DNA from 4 places in the Micromonospora sp. SCSIO 07396 genome. Region 3 is predicted to be linked to each of the others. Evidence: riboswitches for the same ligand, from Rfam matches in the RefSeq annotation. Region 3 holds a riboswitch; each other region holds the start of a gene.

Region 1 (4,638 bases), 700 kb from region 3:
CGGCTCCGGTCCGCTCGCCGTCGTCGGGGTGGTCCTCTGGGGACTCGGCGCGTCGCTCGGCTTCCCGGTCGGGATGAGCGCCGCCGCCGACGACGAGGAACACGCCCCCGCCCGGGTCAGCGTCGTCGCGGTGCTCGGCTACACGTCGTTCCTGGCCAGCCCGCCGCTGCTCGGCCTGCTCGGCGACCACGTCGGCATCCTGCACGCGCTGCTGGTGGTGCCGCTGCTGCTGATCCCGACGCTGGGCCTGGTGCCGGCGACCCGTCCACCGGCCGGTGTCGGACCGTCGGCACCCACCGGTCCAGTACAGAAAAACTAACAGTCCCCGACCCGTTCCGGTATCGGGTGCGCGGCCGTTACCCCAGGCTGCCGGCGCTGGCTAGGGTCGCCGGATGCCAACCGAGATCACCGCCGCAGCGGCGGGCCGCTGGACCCTGGGCGACCGCACCGTGCACCGGATGGGCTTCGGCTCGATGCGGATCACCGCCCACCCCGACCGGGAGCGGGCGCTGCGCGTGCTGCGCCGGGCCGTCGAGCTGGGGATCGACCACATCGACACCGCCGCCTTCTACGTCTCGCCGGGCGGCACCCTGAAGGTCGGCACCGGCCCCGCCCGGTACGCCACCGAGCTGATCCGCGCCGCGCTCGCCCCGTACCCGCAGGGGTTGGTCATCGCCACCAAGGTCGGCTTCCGGGACGACCCGACGACCGGGATACACGAGGAGGCCGGCCCGGCGCAGTTGCGCGCCCAGGTGGAGGAGAACCTGCGCCGGCTGGGTCGCGACCACCTCGACCTGGTCAACCTGCGGATCGTCAAACGACCCGCGCCGGACTCCGTGGCCGAACGCTTCGGCGCGCTGGCCGAGTTGCGCGACGCCGGCCTGATCCGGCACCTGGGTCTGTCCAACGTCCGCCTCGACCACCTCGACGAGGCGCAGACCATCGCCCCGGTGGTCTGCGTGCAGAACAACTACGCCCTGGACAACCGCGGCGACCAGGACGCCATGGTCCGCGAGTGCGCTGACCGGGGGATCGCCTACGTGCCGTTCTTCTCCCTGACCGGTGGCAACCGCGAGGGCGGGGCGCGCACCGACCACGGTGCGGCGGTACGCGCGGTCGCCCGTGCCCACGACGCCACCCCGCAACAGGTACGCCTCGCCTGGACGCTGCACCAGGGCCCGCACGTGCTGGCCATCCCCGGCACCGGCGACCCGGCCCACCTGGCCGAGAACGTCGCCGCCGGGGCGCTGCGGCTCACCCCCGACGAGCTGGCCGCCCTCGACCGGGCGTGAACGGGCCGCTCAGCCGGCTGTCACCGGGTTCGCAGCGCCCTTCCAGGTGGGGGTGCTCCACTGGAGGGACGCCGAGGAGAGGAACGGGCAGATGGGCTGGTTCAGCCGACGGACCCGGGCTGACGAGGGCATCCCGACCAAGCTCGACCGGGAGGCCACCCGGGACGACCTGACCGCGTTGGCGGACTTCGTGGCCGCCCACCGGGGGGTGGAGTTCTATCTCGAACCCGAGACGACCGCCACCGACACCACCGTGGTGGCGATCGCGCACGACGGGGAGTGGATCCGCCGCCGCACCGGCTCCCCACGGACGGCGGCGAAGCTGGCCCACCGGCACGCGGTGCCCCTGTACGAGGCGGCGAAGACCGGGTACCCGGAGCGGATGCGGGCCTGGAACCGGGCCCACCCCGAGCGCCGCCTGCGCTGACTGTCCACCAGCCGTGCGTGGGGTGCGGCGGGGTCGTGGGGTGCGGCCAGGGTGGCGAAGGCGTGCGCTGGCCGCGTGCGCCGGCCTGCGGTCCGCCGGCCACTCGGTGTGGGTATGTCGATGCGGGTCCTTTCGAGCTGATGACGATGACGGATCGTTGCCTGCCGGGTGTGCCGACCCGCACCGCCGTGACGGGATGGCCGGCGGTGTCGGGGCAGGGTGACCGGTGGCGTCGGAGCGGCGCGGCCCGAGGCGTCGGGCCGGGGCCGCGCTGCGGCGGCGGTGGGGTGGCCGGGGCTATCCGCCCGACCACCGTCCGGTCGGACCCGACCATGCCGGTCCGAGTCGTTGACGTCATCAGCTCGACAGCGTGTGAAAGAGGTATCCCGACCGCCAGGGGCCGGCCAGCCACCGGGGACGATCCACCGGGGACGGGCCGTCTGGGTGCGGGCCGTCTGGGTGTGGGCCGCGCCCCGTTGGACGAGCGCGAACCATCGCCGTCGGCCTCACCACGGGGGCCGACCGGTGCCGTCGTGGGGCCGGTGGCTGCCGTTGACCTCGGGGTGAGGAGTGTGGCAGCATTCGCGGCCTGACGGCAGTGAAGGAAGTCGGTGCGATTCCGACGCGGTCCCGCCACTGTCACCGGGGAGCGATCCCCCCTCGTGGGTCACGACCGTGCGTGCACGGTTGGAAGGCCGGGGGTGAGCGTCGATCCGGGAGCCAGGATACTTCGGCCGTCGGAGAACCCCAGGGCGTGGACACCCGAGGAGGACCCGATGACGCGCAGCGTCACTGCCGACCCGATCACGGTCGGTGATTCCCGCATCACTGTCGAGCCCGCGCCGCCGCGTGCTCCCACCACTCCCACCGTCGCCGGCCGTCGCCGGGGCGGTCGGCCTGCCACGTACCGCTGACGGCCGGTCCGGGTGCCCCGCCGTCGGCGGGGTCGTCGACCTCCGCCGCCGCTGACCGGCGTCCCTCCCGCCCCGCTCGGCCCGGCCCCGTGGTCGAGCCGGACGTCACTCTCCGGAGCTGCACGTGCGCATCCTGCTGCTGTCCACCGCCGACACCGATCTGCTCGCCGCCCGCGCCAGTGCCGCCGACTACCGCCTCGCCAACCCCACCCGGGTCGACGTGGCCGCCGTACCGGCCCTGCTCGACGGGGTCGACCTGGCCGTCGTACGGCTGCTCGGCGGGCGGCAGGCCTGGCCGGACGGCCTCGCGGCGGTGCTCGGCTCAGGGGTCCCCACGATCGTGCTCGGCGGCGAGGCGGTGCCTGACGCGGAGCTGATGGCGGCGTCCACGGTGGCCTCCGGGGTGGCCACCGAAGCGCTGTCCTACCTGGTGGAGGGGGGCGCGGAGAACCTCGCCCAGCTGGCGCGGTTCCTGTCCGACACGGTCCTGCTCAACGGGGAGGGCTTCGACCCGCCCACCCCCACCCCGCCGTACGGCATCCTCGACCGGTGCCGCCCGACCGCCCACCCAGACCCGACCGCCCCGACCGCCCCGACCGCCCAGTCAGACCCGACCGACCAGGCGGATCAGGCGGCCGGACCGGACGGGCGGCAGGGCGGCGGCGGGCGGCCCACGGTGGGGATCGTGTTCTACCGGGCGCACGCGTTGGCCGGCAACACCGGTTTCGTGCAGACCCTGGCCGACGCGGTCGACGCGGCCGGCGGCGAACCGCTGCCGATCTTCTGCGGCTCGCTGCGCGGGCTCACCCCCGGCGACGGGCCGCTGGACCTCTTCGCCCGCTGCGACGCGCTCGTCGTCACCGTCCTCGCCGCCGGCGGGACGGTCGCCGCCGACGCCTCCGGCGGGGGCGACGAGGACGCCTGGGACGTCGGCGCGCTCGCCGCCCTCGACGTGCCGGTGATCCAGGCGCTCTGCCTGACCAGCACCCGGGAGCAGTGGGCGGCCAGCGACGCCGGGCTGTCCCCGCTGGACGCGGCCATGCAGGTGGCCATCCCCGAGTTCGACGGCCGGATCGTCACCGTGCCGTTCTCGTTCAAACGCATCGACGCCGACGGGCTGTCGGTCTACGCCGCCGACGCCGAGCGGGCCGCCCGGGTCGCCGGGATCGCCGTCCGGCAGGCCCGGCTGCGCCACCTGCCCAACGCCGACAAGCGGGTGGCGATCGTGCTCAGCTCCTACCCGACGAAGCACTCCCGGGTCGGCAACGCCGTCGGCCTGGACACCCCCGCCTCGGCGGTCCGCCTGCTCGCCGCCCTCGCCGCCGAGGGGTACCACCTCGGCGACGCGCCACCACCCACCGACGGGGACGCGCTGATCCACGCGCTGATCGCCGCCGGGGGCCACGACGTCGAGTGGCTCACCCCGGAACAGTTGGCCGCCGCCGAGGCCCGGGTGCCGGGGGAGACCTACCGGCGCTGGTTCGACCAGGTGCCGGCCGACCTGCGGGACCGGATGCGGGAACACTGGGGTGAGCCACCCGGTCAGCTCTACACCGACGACGGGGACATCGTCCTGGCCGGGCTGCGGTTCGGCAACGTCACCCTGCTGATCCAGCCGCCGCGCGGCTTCGGCGAGAACCCGATCGCCATCTACCACGACCCCGACCTGCCGCCCAGCCACCACTATCTCGCCGCGTACCGGTGGCTGGCCGCGCCGGTCGACGACGGCGGCTTCGGCGCCGACGCGGTGGTGCACCTCGGCAAGCACGGCACCCTGGAGTGGCTGCCCGGCAAGGGCCTCGGCCTGGCCGCCGACTGCGCCCCCGACGCCGTCCTCGGTGACCTGCCGCTGGTCTACCCGTTCATCGTCAACGACCCCGGCGAGGGCACCCAGGCCAAGCGGCGGGCGCACGCCGTCGTCGTCGACCACCTGGTGCCCCCGATGGCCCGCGCCGAGACCTACGGCGAGCTGGCGAAACTCGAACAACTGCTGGACGAGTACGCC
Region 2 (4,638 bases), 1.5 Mb from region 3:
GCCCTCGACCCCGGGGATGCCCTCCACGATCGTGGCGGCGAGGGCGTCGCCGACGACGCCGTCCTCGGTGGCCAACGAGGGCACCATGTCGACCCGGACCCGCCGGGGTGTCGGCTGCCCCTGGCAGAGCTTCACCACGACGCTCTCGGTGGCGGTCACGCCGAAGCCGGCTCCCGTGACGGCCGTGCGTCCCGCTGTCGTCAACTCGCCGTGCCGGCCGAGGACCGCCGACACCGAGGCCAGATCGTTGGCGAGGTCGAGGTAGTGGCCGGTCGGGAGGCACGCGTCCAGCAGGGGCAGGGCCGTCTCGATGAACGGTCCGACGGTGTTGACCACCACGGCCGGCCGCTCCCGGCGGATCGCGGCCACGGTCTCGCGGACCGTACCGGCGAGCATCGTCGGCAGCCCGCCGGCGGCGGCCTTGAGCCGTTCGGCGTCCCGGCCGACCAGCACCGGCTCGATGTTCCGTCGGCGCAGTTCGGCCGCGATAGCGCGGCCGCTGCGGCCGGTGCCGCCGAGGATCCATACGTCGGTCATGGCACAGCTCCGCCCTGGTGCGGCATCCGCCCCAGTGACGACACGCCGTGTCATCACCATACCGGCGACGACATGCGATGTCATCACGACTACACTGGGACCATGGCCAGGTGGCGACCGGATGCCCGCGAGCGGCTGCGGCAGGCGGCGCTCGAACTCTTCGCCGAGCAGGGCTTCGCCGCGACCACTGTGCCGGCGATCACCGCGCGGGCCGGCCTGACGACGCGCACGTTCTTCCGGCACTTCGCCGACAAGCGCGAGGTGCTCTTCGCGGACGAGGCCGAGATCGGTGCCTACGCCAAGCAACTCATGGCCACGGCGCCCGCAGACGAACCGCTGGCGTTCATCGTCGCGGGCCTGCGCACGCTCGCCGAGACGTATTTCGAAGGTCGCAAGGACGACCTGCGGCAGCGGCGCGCCATCGTGGCGTCCGACCCGGGGCTGCGCGAACGCGACCAGCACAAGCGCGCGATGCTGGCCCAGGTGATGCGGGACGGCTTCCGGGCCGGCGGCCTCGATCCGCTGCGGGCCGACCTGCTCGCCGAGACGGCGGGAACCCTGATGTACGTGTCCGTCGCCGCATGGCTCGACACCGACGACGGTCGCCGGCTCGCCGACATCATCGACGCCGCACTCGCGACCTTGCGGACCGAGCTGGAAGGGCTGCCCACCTCGAACGGTCAGGTCGCTACTGCCAGGCGCCGCTGCGGCAGATGAACTGGGTGGTGCCGCTGTACTGGGTGGTGCCCCCGTCGACGTAGCTGTAGCTGGCCCGCACCGGGTGGCCGAGGTTGCTGGCCGGGCAGGTGGCGAAGAGGGTCGGCCCGGCGGTCGTGAAGGTGCCGACGCTGCCGGAGTACCAGGTGATGCTCCAGGTCGTCGTGCCGGTGCTGCTGCCGTCGCAGTAGAACTGCGACGCGCCGGACTCGCAGAAGGGCGCCGGGGCGGCGGCGAGGGCCGGCGTGGCCCCGGCGGCCACGAGGCCCAGGGCGGCAAGCGCGGAGGTGGCCAGGGCCGTGACGGTGGTACGCATGGAACTCCTCCCAACGTAGCCAGGTAACGACTGAGCGCGACGTCAGCCTAACCGTTGCATCGACGTACCCGAATTAGCTGTTCGGTCAGTCGGTCGCCCGGTGCAGCCAACGGTCATGGTGCACCGCCTCGGCGAGCGGCCGGCGTCGCCGCCACCCGTGCCGCTCCAGGTCGGGCACGGCCTCCAGATGGGTGACCGGCCCGACGCAGAGCCAGGCCACCGGCCGGATGCCGGCCGGCACACCCAGTAGGTCGGCCAGGAACGACTCCCGGTAGAAGGAGACCCACCCCACGCCCAACCCCTCGGCGGTCGCGGCGAGCCAGAGGTTCTGGATGGCCAGGCAGACCGAGTAGAGGCCGGCGTCGGCGATGGCGTGCCGCCCGAGCACCGCCGGGCCCCCGCGCTGCGGGTCGTAGGTGACGACGATGGACAGCGTCGACTCCAGCACCCCGTCGATCTTGATGCGCGCGAACCGTTCGGCCGCGGCACCGTCCAGAGCGGCGGCGAACGTGGCCCGCTCGGCCTGCACGTGCCGGTAGAACCGACGACGGACGGCAGGGTCCCGCACCAGGACGAAGTCCCACGGCTGCGAGTGGCCGACGCTGGGCGCGGCGTGCGCGGCGTCGAGGATCCGGTGCAGGGTGTCGGCCGGCACCGGCTCCCCGGTGAACTCGGCCCGGACGTCCCGGCGGCGGTGGATGGCGTCGTAGAGTTCCACAGGCAGGCTCCCGCTGCGCTCGGCCCACCCCCGACGGGTGGGCGGTCGACGCGAGGCCGGTCTTCGGACTCCCGGATCAACGCCGACCCGTCCGCCTTCCCAGCCGTACGGCCAGTGGCTGCGCTCCTCGCGCCTGGACGGTCGCTCCCCGGTCACCGCGGCGGGCCCGTGCCGGATTCACACCGGCTTCCCGATTCTCCCCGCAGTTGCGGGGCACCTCGCACGATCATGCCGCCGCCGATGCTATCGGTGGATCACGTACGGGTGGCGGTGGTGCGGCCACGGTTCCCGGTCGGGTAGTGCCTGCGCAGGTCGGAGGTCGTCATCCGGTCGAGCATCCGGTCGGGAAGGACGCGGGAGGCCCGGATGAGGAGGGCAGCCGTCGCGCCGATGGTGTAGCGGGTGCGGGGCCTGCGGTCGGTCACCGCCGCGGCGATCCTCTTCGCGGCGACGGCGGAGGTCACCCCGGCCCTGGTGAACGCCGCCACGTGGGAGGGGATCGCCTGCATCAGGGCACCGTAGCGCTCGTTCTGCTCCGGGGTCATCGTCTCGTCGAGACGGCCGAGGGCGGCGAGGCCGACGCGGGACATCTCGGTTTTGACGCCGCCCGGTTCGACCACCACCACCTGCACGCCGTACGAGGCCAGTTCGTTGCGCAGCGCGTCGCTCATCGCCTCCATGGCGAACTTGCTGGCGGCGTACGGACCGTAGCCGGCCATGGAGACCCTGCCGTTGAGGGAGCTGATGTTGACGACGCGCCCCTTGCCGCGCAGCAGCGCGGGGAGCAGGGCCTGGGTGACCGCGACGTGACCGAAGAGGTTCACCTCGAAGATGCGCCGCCACTCGTGCAGCGGCACCACCTCGACCGGGCCGGCACCGGGGACGCCGGCGTTGTTGACCAGCGCCCGCAGCGGCAGCGGATCCCGCCCGACGCGTGCGGCGAGCGCGGCGACGTGGTCGGGGTCGGTGATGTCGAGGATCACCGGCTCGATGCGGTCGGTCCGCAGGGGCGTGGCGTCGCCCTCGCGCCGCACGCCGGCGAGGACGTGGAAACCACGCCGGGCCAGTTCCCGCGCGGTGGCCGCACCCATGCCGGTCGACGCGCCGGTCACGACCACGAGTTCCCGACTTTCAGTTGACGTTGTCATCTCTCAAGTCTGCACCAATCAGATGACAACGTCAACCGAGTGAAGTGACTTAGTCATCACCGGCGGACTAGCATCGTCCGCGTGACCAGCCGCGCCGAATCAGCCGCCGCCACCCGCCGCGCCCTGCTCGAAGCGGCCGCCGAGCTGCTCGACTCCGGTGGCCTCGACGCAGTGACGTTGCGCGCGGTGGGAGCACGCGCCGGAGTGACGCGCGGAGCGCCCTACCGGCACTTCCCCGACAAGGAAAGCCTGCTGATCGCCGTCGGGACCCGGGCCTGGGACACGCTCGGGGACCGCATGCAGACCCTTCGCGCGACACCTGGCCTGTCGGCCGCCGAAAAGCTCCGCGGCGGCCTCCTCGCACTCGTCGACGTCGGCCGCCGTCAACCGCACCTCTACAAGCTCATGTTCAGCAACCCGCCCGGCGACCCCACCGCACTCGCCCGGGCCGCCCAGCGGAGCCAGACCGAGTTCCTGGCCGTCGTCGCCGAACTGGTGGGCGAGCAGGACGCCCGCCGGTACGCGGCCCTGCTCATCAGCAGCGCCAACGGAATCGCCGGCCTACAGGCCAGTGGCCAGCTCGCCGACCCGAAGTGGGGAGGCGTCAGCGCCGAAGACCTCACCGACACCCTCGTCGACATGGTCGCCGTCAGGAACCGGCACACCTGACCGGCGGGCAGCGGACTCGACGGCCGGTGGGGACCGGTCGGCACGTGGGCTCGGCAGCACCGGGTCCGGCAGTCTGACGGTAGTCGGCGGGCCGAGGACGGCACGGGGCCGACGAGCCGGCCGGTGGCCCGTGGGTAGGTCCGGGCAGGGCCGACCCGGGAGCCGGCCCTGCCCGACGTCGTCCGTCAGCGGGCGGGAAACCTCTCGTCGAGGGCGAGGTTGAGTTCCAGCACGTTCACGCCGGGCTCGCCCATGAAGCCGAGCGACCGGCCGGTGGTGTGCTTCGCCACCAGCGCCCGGACCGCTGCGGGGTCCGCGGCGCGCTCGCGCGCGACCCGGGCCACCTGGATCCGGGCGTACGCCGGGGAGATGTGCGGGTCGAGGCCGCTGCCGCTGGCGGTGACGGCGTCGGCCGGCACCGCGGGTGTCGCCGGAGCGTCACCCCGCACCGGCACGATCAGCCCGCCGGCGGCCACGTAGTCCTCGTCCGGCCTGGCCAGTTCGACAGGCACGCCCTGCCAGGAGCTGACGAA
Region 3 (4,638 bases):
CACCCGGTGGCGGCGCGCAAGGGCCGCCGGCTGTTCGACGACGGGGGTACCCCGTACCACCTGCGGGTGACCACGACCGAGGTGTACCCGACCGGGGTGATCCGGGTGATCTACGCGCCGACCGACGCCCCGGCGGCGGCCGGCTACGACGAGGCCAAGGAGCAGCTGGCCGCCGGGGAGTAGCCCGCAGCCGTCGCGTCGGGCCGGGCGGTGGGCGTACCCGGGTCAGCCGGTGGCATCGGGCGGGTGCGGGCCCAACTCGGCGGCGGTGACGGCACCTCGCGCCCGCAGCCAGCCGACCAGTTCGGTGGCACCGCGCCGGACGGCCGCGTCCAGGGCGGTGCGGTGCTCCCACGGCGGCACCCGGTTGAGCCGCGCGCCGCGTGTCCACAGGTACCCGGCGCAGGACTGCCGCCCGCCGTGGCAGGCACCCCAGAACGCCCAGTCGATCTCGTCGGTCGACGGCGGGGTGTCACCGGTGCAGGCCCGCTCCACCCGGTCGTGCAGGCCGAGCGTCGCCGCGTCGACGAGGGTGGTGCGGGCGCCCCGGACGACCAGCCGGAACGCCGCCCGCCACTGGGCGAAGGCCCGCGCGTTGGCCAGCGGCGTGCCGTCGGCGATCACGCTCCCGGGAGCTTCGATGTCGGCGCCGGCGTCCAGCAGGGCGTCGACGACGTCCACGTCGTCGCAGCTGGCCGCCCAGTGCAGCGGTGTCTCCCGGTGCGGACCGGCGAACCGGGCGTCGACGTCGGCACCGGCGGCGACCAGCGCGGCGACGGTGTCGGCACCACGCGGGAACCGGCCCGGCCAGTCGGTGACCACGTGCAGCAGGGTGCGGACCCCGCCGACCCGGTCGACGATGTGCCCGGCGGCCAACCCCGGGTGCGTGCTGAGCAGCGACCGCAGCCGGGCGAGGTCACCGTCGCGGATCGCCCCGGTCACCGCGACCGCCAACGGATCGTCGGCGGCGAGCAGCGACGGATCACCGGTCATCTGCGCGACCCTACCCGCAGCCGGTTGCCGTGCCCCGCCGCCCGGGTAGGTCGGGGCCAGGACCGAGTCTCACCGCCACCGGCCCGCACCGCCACCTTGTTCGCCGGAGGCGGACCGGCCGGTCATGGTGCATGTCGGTCTCCGGGCCCGGCCGGCGCGGTGAACCGGAGCTGCCACCGCTGGCCGTACCGGCTGAGGCGCACCACCGCCAGGGGGGCGACGTCCAGCCGGGGCAGGGCGGCCATCGGCAGGCCGAGCGCGTGCACGATCGCCACGCGGATCACCATCGGATGGGTCACCGCGACGATCCGCCGGCCCGGCCCGAGCCGGTCGTCGAGCCAGCCGGCGACCCGCTCGCGCAGCGCGACGAGGGACTCCCCGCCGTGCGGCGTCGCCCCGGGCGTCTCCCACCACTGGCGCAGCGCCCCGGGCTCGCGCGCCCCGACGTCGGCCAGGCTGCGCCCGGCCCAGCCGGCGTAGTCGCAGTCGGCCAGCGCGGCCTCGACGGTGGGCCGTAACCCCAGGGCGTACGCGGTCTGCACCGCTGCGGTCGCCGGGCTGGTCAGACAGGTGTCCACGGTGCCCAGTGGCCCGGTCCGGCCGTGACCGGCCAGGGCGAGGGCGGCCTGTCGACCGCCCTCGTCCAGGTCGTCGTCGCCCGCGCCGAACACCGCCCGCCGCAGCGCGCCGGTGTGGGCGTGGGCGACCAGCCGCAGGCTGGTCGAGGTCACGGGCGGGCCGGCGTGCCCTGACCGGTCAGCGGCGCACGGGCCCGGTCGCCGGGGCGCGGCCCTGCGGTGCGTCGGCTCATCAGGGCGCTGAACAACAGACCGAGGGCGGTCCACAGCACCACCTGGGTGCCGAGCGAGGCCAGCCGGAAATTCCACAGCAGGGCTGCCGGGAAGTCCTCCGGGACCTCCTGGAACGACGGCAGGACGACGTACCCGACGCCGGCGACCAGGACGAACCCGCCGAGGGCCGCGCCGCACCGTTGCCAGGGCGGCGCGTCGGCGCGGACCGACCGGTAGCCCAGGGTGCCCGCCCAGACGGCCACCAGGCCGAGCACCACCAACGCCAGGTAGGCGGCGGTGCGCTGGTCGATGGTGTCGGGGTTGCCCACCGCCGGGGGATTGGCCGGGTACTTCCCGAACGGCACGAGCACTACGCCGAGCAGGGCACCGCCCGCCAGCAGCAACGCCGACCGGCCGTCGTCGGCGGCCGGGAACCGTCGGCGCAGCAGCACGTACGCGGTCGCGAGCAGGCCACCCATCGCCGTCCCGAACAGGCCGGTGGCCAGGAACAGGCCGAACCGCTGCCCGTCCCGGCCGACCAGGTCCTCGGCGTGGTGGTCGTCGGCCACCGGCCCGGTGTGGGTGGCGGCCTCCTCGATCGCGATGGCCGCGTCGATGCGCGGCTCACCGGCGAGGTAGCCGAAACCGCCCGCGAGTAGACCGGCGACGAGGCCGGCGAGGAGCCCGCGGAGCAGGACGGTGACGAAGGTGGGTGGGTTGTGGGCAGCGGTCAGTGGCACGGGACACCGAGCAGGTGCCGGCCGTCGTGCATCAGTTCGTGCAGGAACATGCCGCTGCGCGAGACCGCACCCTGGTCGAACGCGACCAGGTAGGTGAGCAGCAGGAGTACGCCGACGACGGCCAGGGCCGTCCACCACAGACGGGTGGACCCGACGGGGTGCACCAGCGGCTGGGCAGGAGTGGGACTCGACATGGGATTCGAACCTTCCCGGGGATGACGCGTCCCCATCGCAAGGCTGCGGACGACCGAGCGTCCTGGCTCACGGACCCGTCGACGACGGAACCGCTCACAGTGGCGCGACCGCGCCGGATTCCCACCGGCTTACCTCGCGACGCCGCAGATAGTGGGTCGACCGTAACGGCGCGACCCCCGACCGGTCAATCGTCGCCCGGGGAATGTGACGTGCCGGCCGGGGGCGGCACGTCATCCGCCGGCCGGTGCGGGGGCGGCGTCGCGGCGACGTCGGGCCGCCACGCCCAGGGCGACGTCGACGACGAGGAAGGCGAGCAGGCTCAGCCCGAGCAGGGGCAAGGCCCAGCCGATCGCCGCCACCACCGGTACGCCGACGGGCACCGCCCACCACGGCAGGCCCCGCACACCACCCCGGGGTGGCGGAGTGCCGGTGCGGGCCCGGCGGTCCGCCCGGGTGGGCCGGCGCTGCCACCACATCCGGTAGCCCCAGACGACGACGCAGAGCAGCCCGAGGGCCAGCGCGGCGAGCAGGATCTGGTTGACCGGGCCGAGGAGCACCCCCATGTGGGCCTGGATGCCGAGTCCACTGAGCTGGGCCAGCAGCGGCCAGTCGGCGAAGTCGCTGCGGGCGGTGACCGTCCCCGTCGTGGGGTCGACGGCGACCCGGTCCTTGGCCACCGGCCAGGTGTTGTCGACCTGGGTGACCGTCCAGGCCGAGCCCGGCTCGCCGGGGGCGATCTCGACCGGGCCGGCCAGCCCGGCCGTCCGGGCGGCGGTCAGCACCCGGTCGAAGGCGGCCGACTCGACCACCCCGCCGGCCCCGGCGGCACCGTGGTGGCCGCCACCGGGGTCGGCCGGAGCCGGTCCGGCGGCGAGGGCGGTGGAGAGTTGCGGGGCGCGGGCGTCGAGGGCGTCGAGACCGGCGCCGAAGTTCGCCCCGGCGTACCGGGACCAGGTCAACCCGGTGGCCGCGAGGAACAGCAGGCCGACGGTGAGCCAGATCCCGGTGGTGGCGTGCCAGCTGCGGGTCCGGCGCACCCCGCGGGCGGCGGTCAGGTCCGGTACGAGCAGGTGCCGCGCGGTGGACCGGGAGGCGCGGCGGCGACGCCACCACAGCACCACCCCGCCGAGCGCGAGCACCCACAGCCAGCTCGCGGCGAGCTCCGAGTAGTGCCGGCCGACCGCGCCCAGGTGCAGGTTGCGGTGCAGGTCGTCCAGCCAGGTGGTGGCCGGTGTGGACCCGAACCAGGTGGTGAGCTGCCCCTGCACCCGGCCGGTGTACGGGTCGACGTACACGGTGTGCTGCTTGTCCGCCAGCTCCGGCACCGTGAACACCACCCTCGTGGTCCGGTCGCCGGTGCCGGGCTGCACCGCGCTGACGCTGCCCTCCGGATGGGCGTTGCGGGCCGCCCCGACCTGGTCGGCCACCGGCACCGGGCGCTCACCCACCTGCGTCACGGTCAACACCTCGCCGTAGAGCGCCGCGTCCACCTGCGGGGCCACCGTGTAGGCGAGCCCGGTCAACGCGGCGACCACCAGGAACGGCGCGACCAGGATGCCGGCGTAGAAGTGCAGCCGCAGCAGCAGCGCGCCGAACGGGGAGCCACCCCGGGCCGGCCGGGCGGGTGGGGCGGGTTCCGGCCTCGGCGGGTCGGACAACTCAGTGACAGACATATCCATCCGATCGAATGTGTTGGATGTATTCGATGGTCGCCCCGTGCCTGCGGGTCAGCCGATTCCCTGCGATCGGCCCCGCCTGGTGAGGTAGTCGCAGCGGACGTCCCCGCGGTTCCCGGCACATGTCCGGACGGGCCGGCGGCGTCACGGGTCCACAAGGGACGACCGTCTGCCGGCACGGGTCTGCCGACCGCGACCGCCTGCGGCCCAGCGGCGGCGGGTGGCTTCAGGGGCGCCGCGACC
Region 4 (4,638 bases), 1.3 Mb from region 3:
GCGTCGCGCAGCCGGCGGTCCAGTTCGATGCCGAAGACGGTGGTGGCGAGCTTGGATCGGCCGTACGCGGTGGAACCCCGGTAGCCACGCTCGACCATCAGATCGGTGAAGTCCAGGTGTGCGTTGCGGTGGGTGATCGAGCTGAGGCTGACCACCCGGGCCGCCCGCGCGGCGGCCAGGTTGCCCAGCAGCAGGCCGGTCAGCGCGAAGTGCCCCAGCAGGTTGGTGGCCAGATGCAGCTCGTGGCCGTCGACGGTGGTGCGGCGCGGGCCGAGCAGCACCGCACCGGCGTTGTTGACCAGCAGGTCGATCCTCGGATGGTCGGCGGCCAGGGCCGCCGCGAACTCCCGTACCGAGGCCAGCGAGGCGAGGTCCAGCTCGCGTACCTCGACGTCGCCGCCCATGCTGCGGGCGGCCCGCCGGCCGGCGGCGGTGTCGCGGACGGCGAGCACGACCTGCGCGCCCCGGTGGGCCAGCGCGGTGGCGGTGACCAGACCGAGGCCCGAGTTCGCGCCGGTCACCACGACGGTGCGGCCACGCTGGTCGGGAATGTGGTCGGCGGTCCAGGTCATCTGCTGCTCCTGAGCGGTCGGGGGTGGGAGCACCGACGCTACGGACCGGCCGGGCGGACTCCGTCGTAGCCGGTTGCCTAGGTCCCGCAGACCTACCCGCGCCGGTCCGGGCCGCGTCACACTGGCGACATGACCCATCCGTACGCCCGTGAACTCGGTGACTTCCTGCGCGCCCGGCGCGGCCGGCTGCACCCCCGGGACGTCGGCCTGGAGCCGGGCGGCCGACGCCGGGTCACCGGGCTGCGCCGCGAGGAACTGGCGCTGCTGGCCGGGTTGAGCACCGACTACTACCAGCGGATGGAACAGGGCCGGGAGGTTCGCCCGTCCGACGACGTGCTGGACGGGCTCGCCGCCGCGCTCGGCCTCGACGACGACGAACGCCGGCACCTGTTCACCCTGGCCCGCGCCGCCCGCCGGCCGGTGCCCGCCCGGGTCGACCACGGCCCGGAGCGGGTGCCGGAGAGCACCAGGCGGTTGCTGCGCGTGATGGACACCCCGGCGGTGGTACTCGGCCGTCACCTGGACCTGCTCGCCTGGAACGCGTGGGCGGTGGCGCTGCTCGGTGACCCGGCGGACCACCCGCCGGACCGGCTCAACATGCTGCTGCTGATGTTCGACGAGGCGGCGGCCCCGGTGCGGCGCTGCGCGGCCTGGGAGCAGCAGGCCATGGACTACATCGGCATGATGCGCGCCGCCGTCGCCACGGACCCCACCCATCCCCGGGCCACCGCCGTCGTCGGTGAGCTGAGCATCCGCAGCGCCGAGTTCCGGCGGCTGTGGTCCCGGCACGACGTGCGCGGTTCGGTCAGCGGCACCAAGACCTTCCAGGTCCCCGAGGTCGGCGACATCGTCCTGGACTGGGACACCTACCCGCTGCCCGGCAACCCCGGCCCGGTCATGCTGGTCTTCACCGCCGAGCCGGGCAGCGCCGACGCCGACGCGCTGCGGCTGCTGGCGTCACTGCGGGCCACCGGCCGCTCGGGTGAGAGTTATCTGACACGCCGACGCGACATCTAGTGTTGCCTCTCCCCCATCTACGCCATATATGGTGTGCCACGCAGCTGGTTCGGCCGGGCCCGGTGGTCCGGTCGAGGCAACAGGGAACCCGGTGGGAATCCGGGACTGCCCCGCAGCGGTAAGTGGGAACGACCGCCGTCATCGAGCACTGGACCGCGAGGTCTGGGAAGCGACGGCCAGTAGGCGACCGACCCCGGTCACGCCCGCGAGTCCGAAGACCTGCCAGTGCGCCGTGCGCTGCTGCGCGCGGCGGTCGGAGGTCGCGCGGGACGACCGACGCCAGCACCCGGGCCGGCCGTCGCGCCGCGCCCGTTGGCGTTCTCCCGCGTCCCGATGGCCATCGGTGACAGCGAGGAGAGGTCATGACGAGCACAGCGCAGAGCCCACCGTCCGACGTCGACGGCGCGCAGCCACGCCGGCCCGCGATGCGGGTCCGCAAGCGCGACGGCGACACCGAACCGGTGGACGTCAACCGGATCGTCACGGCCGTCGCCAGGTGGGCCACCGACCTGGACGAGGTCGACCCGCTGCGGGTGGCCACCCGGACGATCAGTGGCCTCTACGACGGGGCGACAACGGCCGAGCTGGACAAACTGTCGATCCAGACGGCGGCCGAGCTGATCGGCACGGAACCGCAGTACTCCCGGCTGGCGGCCCGGCTGCTGGCCGCCTACGTGGACGAGGAGGTCCGCGGGCAGGAGGTGACCTCCTTCAGCGAGTCCATCCGGTACGCCCACGGCCTCGGCCTGATCGCCGACGACACCGCCGCGTTCGTGGCCCGGCACGCCAGTCAACTCGACGACGCCGTCGACCCGGCCGGTGACCTGCGGTTCGAGTACTTCGGACTGCGTACGGTGGCCGACCGCTACCTGCTGCGGCACCCGCGGTCACGGCTGGTGGTGGAGACCCCGCAGTACTGGCTGCTGCGGGTGGCCTGCGGGCTGTCCGGCACGCCCGACGAGGCGGTCGGGTTCTACCGGCTGATGTCGTCGCTGGCCTACCTGCCGAGTTCCCCGACGTTGTTCAACTCGGGCACCCGGCACACCCAGATGTCGTCGTGTTTCCTGGTCGACTCGCCGCGCGACGAACTGGACTCGATCTACGAGCGCTACCACCAGGTGGCGAAGCTGTCGAAGTTCTCCGGCGGCATCGGCATCTCCTTCACGCGGGTACGTGGCCGGGGGGCGCTGATCCGAGGCACCAACGGCCGGTCCAACGGGATCGTGCCGTTCCTCAAAACCCTCGACGCCGGGGTCGCGGCGGTCAACCAGGGCGGCCGGCGCAAGGGGGCGGCCTGCGTCTATCTGGAACCGTGGCACCCGGACGTCGAGGAGTTCCTGGAGCTGCGGGACAACACCGGTGAGGAGGCCCGGCGCACCCACAACCTCAACCTGGCCAACTGGATCCCCGACGAGTTCATGCGCCGGGTCGAGGCCGACGGCGACTGGTCGCTGATCGACCCGTCGGATGCCCCGGAGCTGCCCGACCTGTACGGCGAGGAGTTCGACGCCGCGTACCGGGTCGCCGAGAAGAAGGCGGTCCGCACGGTCAAGGCCCGGGACCTGTACGGGCGGATGATGCGCACCCTGGCGCAGACCGGCAACGGGTGGATGACGTTCAAGGACCGGTCGAACCGGTTGTCCAACCAGACCGGCGTGCCGGGCAACACGATCCACCTGTCCAACCTGTGCACCGAGATCCTGGAGGTCAACAGCGACACCGAGACGGCGGTGTGCAACCTGGGGTCGGTCAACCTCGGCGCGCACCTCACCGGCGACGGTGTCGACTGGGAGAAGCTGCGCGCCACGGTCCGCACGGCGGTGGTGTTCCTGGACCGGGTGATCGACATCAACTACTACCCGGCCGAACAGGCGGCGGCGTCGAACCCGCGCTGGCGGCCCGTCGGGCTGGGGCTGATGGGTTTGCAGGACGCGTTGTTCGCGCTGCGCCTGCCGTTCGACTCGGCCGGGGCCCGGGAGTTGTCCACCCGGGTCCAGGAGGAGATCTTCCTGACCGCCCTGGAGACGTCGACCGGTCTGGCCGAACGGTTCGGCGCGCACCCGGCGTACCCGCAGACCCGGGCGGCCCGGGGCGACCTGCACCCGGACCTGTGGGGGGTGGAGCCCACCCAGACCGCGCGCTGGGCGGCGTTGCGCACCCGGATCGCGGCGCACGGCCTGCGCAACTCGCTGCTGGTGGCGATCGCCCCGACCGCCACGATCGCGTCGATCGCCGGCTGCTACGAGTGCATCGAGCCACAGGTGTCCAACCTGTTCAAGCGGGAGACCATGTCCGGGGAGTTCCTCCAGATCAACACCTATCTGGTACGCGAGCTGAAGGCACGCGGCCTGTGGACGCCGGAGATCCGCGACCAGATCAAGCGGGCCGAGGGGTCGGTGCAGGGGATCGTCGACCTGCCCGCCGAGGTGCGGGAGCTGTTCCGTACCGCGTGGGAGCTGCCGCAGCGGGCGCTGATCGACCTGGCCGCCGCGCGGGCACCCTACATCGACCAGTCGCAGTCGCTGAATCTGTTCCTCAGCGCGCCGACCATCGGCAAGTTGTCCTCGATGTACCTGCACGCCTGGAAGTCCGGGCTGAAGACCACATACTACCTGCGGTCGCGTCCGGCGACCCGGATCCAGCAGGCCACCGTCACCGTCGCCCCGGTCGTCGCGGCCGACGCCGAGGCGCTGGCCTGTTCCCTGGAGAACCCCGAGAGCTGCGAGGCGTGCCAGTGACCACCGTCGACGAAACCCGCACCGGCGGGCGGCACCTGCTGCTCGACCCCGGCATGGACCTCACCCTGCGGCCGATGCGCTACCCGCACTTCTTCGACCGGTTCAAGGACGCCATCCGCAACACCTGGACGGTGGAGGAGGTCGACCTGCACTCCGACCTGGCCGACCTGGAACGGCTGTCGCCCGCCGAGCGGCACCTGGTGTCCCGGCTGGTGGCGTTCTTCGCCACCGGTGACACGATCGTCGCCAACAACCTGGTGCTCAACCTCTACCAGCACGTCAACTCTCCCGAAGGCCGGCTCTACCTGTCC

Evidence for each region. A riboswitch is a leader RNA that binds a small molecule or an ion and turns the genes downstream of it on or off. The one in region 3 is predicted to bind cobalamin.
Region 1: it holds a riboswitch for cobalamin, as region 3 does, so the genes downstream of both, cobN (cobaltochelatase subunit CobN) here and ACWCHM_RS13535 (CbtB domain-containing protein) in region 3, are expected to answer to the same signal.
Region 2: it holds a riboswitch for cobalamin, as region 3 does, so the genes downstream of both, bluB (5,6-dimethylbenzimidazole synthase) here and ACWCHM_RS13535 (CbtB domain-containing protein) in region 3, are expected to answer to the same signal.
Region 4: it holds a riboswitch for cobalamin, as region 3 does, so the genes downstream of both, ACWCHM_RS07950 (ribonucleoside-diphosphate reductase subunit alpha) here and ACWCHM_RS13535 (CbtB domain-containing protein) in region 3, are expected to answer to the same signal.

What each region holds. Positions count from the first base shown of each region.
Region 1 is NZ_CM132210.1:2,466,565-2,471,202, forward strand. It holds gene ACWCHM_RS10410 (MFS transporter) at 1-319, shown strand, start outside; gene ACWCHM_RS10415 (aldo/keto reductase) at 393-1,292, shown strand; gene ACWCHM_RS10420 (hypothetical protein) at 1,384-1,719, shown strand; cobalamin riboswitch at 2,321-2,450, shown strand; gene cobN (cobaltochelatase subunit CobN) at 2,758-4,638, shown strand, end outside.
Region 2 is NZ_CM132210.1:1,633,127-1,637,764, reverse strand. It holds gene ACWCHM_RS07295 (hypothetical protein) at 1-537, opposite strand, end outside; gene ACWCHM_RS07290 (TetR/AcrR family transcriptional regulator) at 640-1,254, shown strand; gene ACWCHM_RS07285 (hypothetical protein) at 1,226-1,570, opposite strand; gene bluB (5,6-dimethylbenzimidazole synthase) at 1,656-2,288, opposite strand; cobalamin riboswitch at 2,326-2,524, opposite strand; gene ACWCHM_RS07275 (SDR family NAD(P)-dependent oxidoreductase) at 2,543-3,436, opposite strand; gene ACWCHM_RS07270 (TetR/AcrR family transcriptional regulator) at 3,518-4,105, shown strand; gene ACWCHM_RS07265 (potassium-transporting ATPase subunit C) at 4,291-4,638, opposite strand, start outside.
Region 3 is NZ_CM132210.1:3,167,196-3,171,833, reverse strand. It holds gene ACWCHM_RS13555 (dihydrofolate reductase family protein) at 1-183, shown strand, start outside; gene ACWCHM_RS13550 (ankyrin repeat domain-containing protein) at 226-993, opposite strand; gene ACWCHM_RS13545 (histidine phosphatase family protein) at 1,116-1,724, opposite strand; gene ACWCHM_RS13540 (CbtA family protein) at 1,721-2,524, opposite strand; gene ACWCHM_RS13535 (CbtB domain-containing protein) at 2,515-2,718, opposite strand; cobalamin riboswitch at 2,753-2,894, opposite strand; gene ACWCHM_RS13530 (PepSY-associated TM helix domain-containing protein) at 2,950-4,392, opposite strand; gene ACWCHM_RS13525 (copper resistance CopC family protein) at 4,622-4,638, opposite strand, start outside.
Region 4 is NZ_CM132210.1:1,826,838-1,831,475, reverse strand. It holds gene ACWCHM_RS07960 (oxidoreductase) at 1-572, opposite strand, end outside; gene ACWCHM_RS07955 (helix-turn-helix transcriptional regulator) at 702-1,589, shown strand; cobalamin riboswitch at 1,617-1,830, shown strand; gene ACWCHM_RS07950 (ribonucleoside-diphosphate reductase subunit alpha) at 1,952-4,327, shown strand; gene ACWCHM_RS07945 (ribonucleotide-diphosphate reductase subunit beta) at 4,381-4,638, shown strand, end outside.